Regions from separate parts of the Paenibacillus sp. Leaf72 genome, predicted to be linked through region 1. Evidence: a T-box and tRNA genes for the amino acid it is inferred to sense, from the RefSeq annotation. Region 1 holds a T-box; the other holds one or more tRNA genes.
The links. A T-box is a leader RNA that pairs with one kind of tRNA and senses whether it is charged. The one in region 1 lies ahead of argS (arginine--tRNA ligase), so its partner is inferred to be a tRNA-Arg.

Region 1 (3,408 bases):
CGGTGAAAGATGTTCCAGTCGCCAGCGTACAAACAAGTGTAATCAGCGCCCCTGAGAAAAATACACCACACAGCAGCGCATTGCGATTAAGCGCCTGCTGGCTCGTCCAATGATACAAAATCCCCCGCAGCCCAAAGCTCGTCGCCGCCAGCAAGGATAATACAAGCCACATGAATTCCATTCCTCCATCTGTGTCTGCCCACATATACTTTCCCTATCATGACAGCTGAAAGTTAGATTGTAAATGTACGAAAATAAGCGGTTTATCTATATTCAACCTTAGGACTTCTGACCTGTACAGTGTGGACAATCCTCCCTGTTCACTTGTGGATAAGTATTGGAGGTGGCGGAAAATACTCCATTTGAACTCTGTTGATAATGTGCATAACTCTGTGGATATGTTGAAAAGCAAAGCTCTATCCGCCATAGGATGGCAGGTCAAAATGTGCATATTTTCACGCTTTTGCTTCCATGTGACATAGACAAACATGGATTGAACATAGCCGTCACATCATGGGCTGGATGCCGCATATAATAGCGTAACGAGGTTACGGTGGAGGAGATGCAAACGGATGGCAAACAAAGCGCGCAAGGTCGCTATTGTAGGAGTCGGTCAGGTCGGTTCAAGCTGCGCGTATGCCTTAATTAACCAGTCGATTTGCGATGAGCTGCTGCTCATTGACCGCACGTTCGACCGGGCCTATGCACAGGCGCTCGATTTGTCGCACAGCATGGACTTTGTCCATGGCCGCACAAAGGTTGCTGCTGGAACGCTGGAGCAGTGCGGGGATGTGGACGTTATCCTTCTCTGCGCTGGGGCGTATCCCGTCGGCAGCGATGATCGGCTTGATGTGCTGCATACGGTGCGCGAGATTTATGAAACGATGATTCCGCGCATTATGAACAGCGGATTCAGCGGAATTTTTGTAGCGGCCGCCAATCCTGTGGATATTGTGACGTATGTCGTGTGGGAGCTGTCCGGCATGCCGCGTTGCCAAGTGATTGGCACCGGAACGTCCATCGACTCCTCGCGGCTCAAGACGCTGCTCTGCGAGCATTTTCCAGTGGATGCCCGCAGCGTGCAGGGCTATGTGCTTGGGGAGCATGGCGAGTCGCAGTTTCCCGCCTGGTCGCATGTGACGGTTGGCGGCAAGCCGCTGCTGCATATTTTGGCCCAGCATCCCGAGCGCTTCGGGCATGTGAAGCTCGGAGCGCTCGCGGAGCAGACCCGCAATGCCGGCTGGGAAATCTATACGCGCAAAGGCTCGACCAGCTTTGGCATCGGCAATGCGCTGGCGCATATTACCCGCTCTATTCTAAACGATGAGCATCGCATTATTGCCGTGTCTGCGATATTAAACGGCGAATATGGCCAGCAGCAAGTATGCGCTGGCGTCCCCGCGATCATCGCCCGCTGCGGGGTTAAGGAAATCGTCGAGCTCAAGCTGACTACGCGGGAGCAGCGGCTGATGGAGCGCTCATGCTCGATTATACGCCAGGCGATTGAGAGCCTGTGCCTCGTAACCGAGAAAGAATAGCTGCAAGCTTGGCCGACTAAAAACGGATTGATTTTTCTGATCGTATCCGATATGATAGCTGTTAATTAACATCAAGGAACGGGAGAGTAACCTACATGGGTGCCATTTCAAGCGAGCCGGGACAGTGGAAGCCGGCAATGGACGATTAGGTGAAGCGCACCCGGGAGATGGCGGCCTGAAACGAGCAATCATGCTAGGGACGTCCGGTTCAGCACCGTTACAACGGCGAGATGCCCCTCTTTGTTTCTGTGCGGAGGCGGCAACAAGAGTGGTACCGCGGGGATAACAGGCCTCGTCTCTTATTTTTAGAGACGGGGCCTTTTTGGCGTGCTGCTCTACTCTGGCCGGAACATTTATTTTAGAGAGGAAGATGATGATGCTGTTAATGGACAAAATCGCGCTGGCATTGGCCAAAGCGCTGGATCTGCCCGAAGCGGATATTCGGCCCTTGCTGGAATATCCGCCCGATGAGGAGCTTGGCGATGTTGCTTTCCCCTGCTTTACTTTGGCCCGCACGATGAAACAAAGCCCCGTTAACATTGCTGCTTTGCTTGAGCCCCTGCTGGCAGATGCGAGCTGGAGCGTTCGGGCTGCCGGCCCCTATTTGAATTTCAAATGGAATCGGGAACTGGCAGCCGCGCAGCTTATTGCAGATTGGCAGAACGGAACCCTCCTGCATGCAGCTATAGGGAATGGAGAGCGTGTCATAATCGACATGTCTTCGCCCAATATTGCGAAGCCGTTCGGTATTGGGCATTTGCGCTCGACGATGATCGGCAATGCGCTGTACCATATTTTGCGCAAGGTTGGCTATGAGACGGTCAGCGTCAATCACTTGGGCGATTGGGGCACGCAGTTCGGCAAGATGATTACCGCCTATCTAAAATGGGGCGACGAGCAGCAGCTTGCAGCCGATCCCATTAAGGGCTATTTGGAGCTGTATGTGCGTTTTCACGAAGAGGCAGAGCAGCACCCCGAGCTGGAGGATGAGGCGCGCAGCTGGTTCGCCAAGCTGGAAGCTGGCGATGCTGAAGCGATTCGCTGCTGGAGCCAGTTTATTGCCGACAGCCTGAAGGAGTTCAATAAGCTGTATGCCCGGCTCGGCGTCAGCTTTGACCATTTTCTTGGCGAAAGCTTCTATAACGATAAAATGGACGCCGTCGTCCAGCAGCTTCAGGAGCAGCAGCTGCTGGAGGAAAGTGAAGGCGCACAGGTCGTCCGGCTGGATGAGCATGAGCTGCCGCCTTGCCTCATTCGCAAATCCGATGGCACATCCATCTATGCGACACGTGATTTGGCGACTGCCATTTATCGCCATGAAGAGATGAAGGGCAGCGAGCTGCTGTATGTTGTCGGCTCGGAACAATCGCTGCATTTCCGCCAGCTGTTTCTCGTGCTTGAGAAAATGGGCTTTGCGTGGGCAGCCGCCTGCAAGCATATCCCGTTCGGGCTTATGAAGCTGGACGGGCAAAAAATGTCCACCCGCCGCGGCAAGGTCGTATTTCTAGAAGAAGTGCTGGATGAAGCGGTACAGCGGGCTTTGCAGAAAATAGAGGAAAAGAATCCAGCACTTGCAGGCAAAGCCGAGGTAGCCGAAGCGGTTGGCATTGGCGCCGTCGTGTTCGGGGATCTCAAAAATACGAGAATGCTCGCGGTCGATTTTGTGCTGGAGGATGTACTGAATTTTGAAGGGGAGACGGGCCCGTACGTGCAATATGCTTACGCCAGAACGCAGCGGATATTGGCAAAAGCGGCCGGCAGCGACGTCGCAGCAGCACCTCAGCCTGCAGATTATGAGTATGTGACGGGCGATTATGCTTGGCTGCTAATGAAGATGCTTTTGCGCTACACAGCAGCCCTTGGAGACGCC
Region 2 (3,408 bases), on a different contig from region 1:
GTCGATACTGCGCTGGCAGCTCAAAATGCAGCAATCGCGGCAGAATCGCTTGGCTACGGAATTGTGTATATTGGCGGTATCCGCAACAATCCGCAGGAGGTTTCAGCGCTATTAGGGCTGCCATCGCATGTGTACCCCGTATTCGGAATGTGCATGGGGGAGCCGGATCAAGCGCCGCTGAGGCGTCCAAGATTGCCACAGCAGGCGATTTTGCATGAAGACAGCTATGATCAGAAAGCAGTGGAAAGCGGCATTCGGGAGTATGACGAGACGATTAGGCAGTATATGCTGGAGCGGTCAGAAGGAAAGCTGAATACGAGCTGGTCCGAATCAATGGCGGCCAAAATCAATCATCCGCGTCTGCATATGGGCGAGTTTCTCCGCAGCAAAGGCTTCTTGCAACAATAAGAAGCCGTTAGGCGGGGTTTGGGCTGTGCAAATTTATTTTAGCCTTAACAATTGCTTTATTTTCATTGACTTTATACGTGAGAACGATTATCATTAATTATTGAATGATACTGATAATAGTTATCATGCTTAATGAATGATAAGTCGTGTGTTTTTAAAATATAAGCATTTATAAGTTTCACACTTATAATGGGCTTATTTTTCAACGCGAAACGGTAGCTTTGCCGCCAGAGGACGGCGACAGCCGTTTCACCTTGAAATATAGAAAAGGGTAACCTAACGCTATCCTATCTCTATATTTTTCGGAATGAAACGCGCCGCGCCGCCAGAGGATAGCGACAACCGTTTCACCTTATATAATAAAATCAGCAAAAAACCCGTATAAGCGGGCATCGGAAGGAGCGTGCATGTCACATGATTCGCCTCACAACATCGAATCTCGACATTGCTTATGATGAACGGTTAATCGTTCAAGATCTGAATATTGCTATCCCACAAGGAAAAATTACTGCGTTGGTAGGGTCTAACGGTTCGGGTAAATCGACGATTTTGAAAACGATGGCTCGTCTGATGAATCCATCTGCAGGCAGCGTATTGCTGGATGGGAAGTCGATTCATAAGCAAGCGACGAAGGAAGTGGCGAAGCAGCTGGCGATTTTGCCGCAAAATCCGACTGCTCCAGATGGTCTGACTGTATCTGAGCTTGTATCGTATGGACGTTTTCCTTATCAGAAGGGCTTCGGCTCTGTGAGCAAGGATGACCGTAAAATTATTCAATGGGCGATTGAAGCGACAGGAATGGTTGATTTTGCAGACCGTCCGGTTGACCAGCTGTCAGGCGGCCAACGCCAGCGTGCCTGGATCGCGATGTCTTTGGCGCAAGAAACGGATATTTTATTTTTGGATGAGCCAACCACGTTCCTTGATATGGCGCATCAGCTCGAAGTATTGCATTTGCTTGAGAAGCTTAACGAGGTTAATAACCGGACGGTCGTTATGGTTGTCCATGACTTGAACCACGCTTCGCGTTATGCGCATCACATGATCGCGATTAAAAAAGGCAGTGTCGTTGGCGAAGGCTCGCCGCAACAGGTTATGACACCGGAGATTTTGCGCGAGGTGTTTAACATTGAAGCGGATATTATGCCTGATCCGCGTACCGGTGTTCCGCTGTGCATGCCGTATGCGCTCGCAGGCGAGTCGGCTGCATCCAAAGTCATTCTTGATAAGAAACCGGCATTAGCTGGAGTCGTATAGTTGGTCATCAAACCGTGCTGGAAGGAGCACGGTTTGATGTTTTTATGGCGAGACATGCAGCGAAGGAAAGCTCAGCACGAGGAAAAAAGTTTTTTTTGAAAAAGAGCAAATAACAGTTGCAATTCCCTCCGCAACATGATATATTATTACTTGTCGCCGCGATGAAATACTTGAGAAATACAGGCGGAAATATAATGCGGACGTGGCTCAGTGGTAGAGCATCGCCTTGCCAAGGCGAGGGTCGCGAGTTCGAATCTCGTCGTCCGCTCCATATTGTGTGCCCTTAGCTCAGCTGGATAGAGCGTTTGACTACGAATCAAAAGGCCAGGAGTTCGAATCTCTTAGGGCACGCCATTTCTTTACAAAAGAATCGTCTGTCGGGACGTAGCTCAGCTTGGTAGAGCACCTGGTTTGGGACCAGGGGGTCGCATGTTCAAATCGTGTCGTCCCGACCATTATTTGCGGGTGTAGTTCAATGGTAGAACTTTAGCCTTCCAAGCTAATAGCGTGGGTTCGATTCCCATCACCCGCTTAACGAAGAGAAAGACTTGAAACCCTTGTGCAGCAGGGGTTTTTTGCTTGCTGTTTTTTCAAATTCGGACGAGTACTTTTGGTCTATGGGGCAGATCGTGGGGCAAATCTCAGCTTTTTTGGTTTTAATGCCTCTAATTACGAAGAAAGCCTTGCGGCATGCAAGGCTTTTTGTTATGGGATATTTTTGATCCATTGTTAGGTCGCTGCGTGGGATTGTCATTATTTGTAGAAAAGTGGAGGTAAAGAGCGGAGCAATGTTGTATAATTTGTTAATTACATACTTGAAGCGAAGGGAATGATTGTTAATGGTAAAAGCGATTGTAAGTTTAGTTGATGGATTGAATTTGAAGGACCCAGAGGCGCAACTGGAGATTACATTTGATAACGAATTTTTGATTATCGTAGAGCATGCTTATAAAGGCTTTAAAAGAAATGTGGAAAACACATTCAAAATTCCATTGGCTAACTTTCTTGAATCAACGCTGACAACAGACAAGGACATGGAAGAGGTTCAAAAAAGTGTAATCGGCCGTGGAATTGTCGGTGGACTTATTTTTGGTCCAGCAGGGCTGGTATTAGGTGGCATGTCGGGCATCGGTACAAAAAAAGGGAAAACGTTGCAAGTATATATCGTATCTTACGTGTCCTCTTCGGGAGACATTAATAACATTACCTTCAAAATGCCGCTTCCAATGGTTAGTGTTACCCGGAAATTTGACCAGATATTAAAAAAGAACATGCAATTGGTTCTAAGAAGCGAGGCTGCTTTAAAAATATTAGGTGATATGGAAGATCAAAAATCAGGTCCATCAGAAACGATCTTATAATTTCTACCCTCATTCCGCCTAAAGTAATGGAGGTCTGATAAATATTGAAGCAGAACAAATATGATGAGTCCTCTTTTTTCACAAATTATAGCCAGATGGCTCGTTCGATTGGGGGACTGGACGCCGCTGGAGAATGGTCGTTCTTTCGGCAAATGCTTCCGGAGCTGGCTGGTACAAAAGTACTCGATCTAGGCTGCGGGTTTGGCTGGCATTGCCGCTATGCGCGGGAGCAGCTGGCCCGCTCGGTTGTTGGGATTGACCTTTCGGGCAACATGCTGGAACGGGCAAAAGAAATGACGGACGATGAGCAGATTGAATATCGCCAGCTTGCGATTGAGGACATCGATTTTCCAGCAGAGGAGTTCGATATCGTTATTAGCTC

Region 2: it encodes a tRNA-Arg, which carries the amino acid that the T-box ahead of argS (arginine--tRNA ligase) is inferred to sense. The anticodon was not compared.

Annotation. Positions count from the first base shown of each region.
Region 1 covers NZ_LMLV01000003.1:147,989-151,396, reverse strand. The annotation lists gene ASF12_RS35545 (EamA family transporter) at 1-172, opposite strand, end outside; gene ASF12_RS10745 (L-lactate dehydrogenase) at 573-1,538, shown strand; T-box leader at 1,604-1,841, shown strand; gene argS (arginine--tRNA ligase) at 1,918-3,408, shown strand, end outside.
Region 2 covers NZ_LMLV01000002.1:8,842-12,249, forward strand. The annotation lists gene nfsA (oxygen-insensitive NADPH nitroreductase) at 1-408, shown strand, start outside; gene ASF12_RS09380 (ABC transporter ATP-binding protein) at 823-1,665, shown strand; tRNA gene ASF12_RS09385 (tRNA-Gly) at 1,862-1,936, shown strand; tRNA gene ASF12_RS09390 (tRNA-Arg) at 1,943-2,019, shown strand; tRNA gene ASF12_RS09395 (tRNA-Pro) at 2,044-2,120, shown strand; tRNA gene ASF12_RS09400 (tRNA-Gly) at 2,127-2,197, shown strand; gene ASF12_RS09405 (hypothetical protein) at 2,505-3,026, shown strand; gene ASF12_RS09410 (class I SAM-dependent methyltransferase) at 3,071-3,408, shown strand, end outside.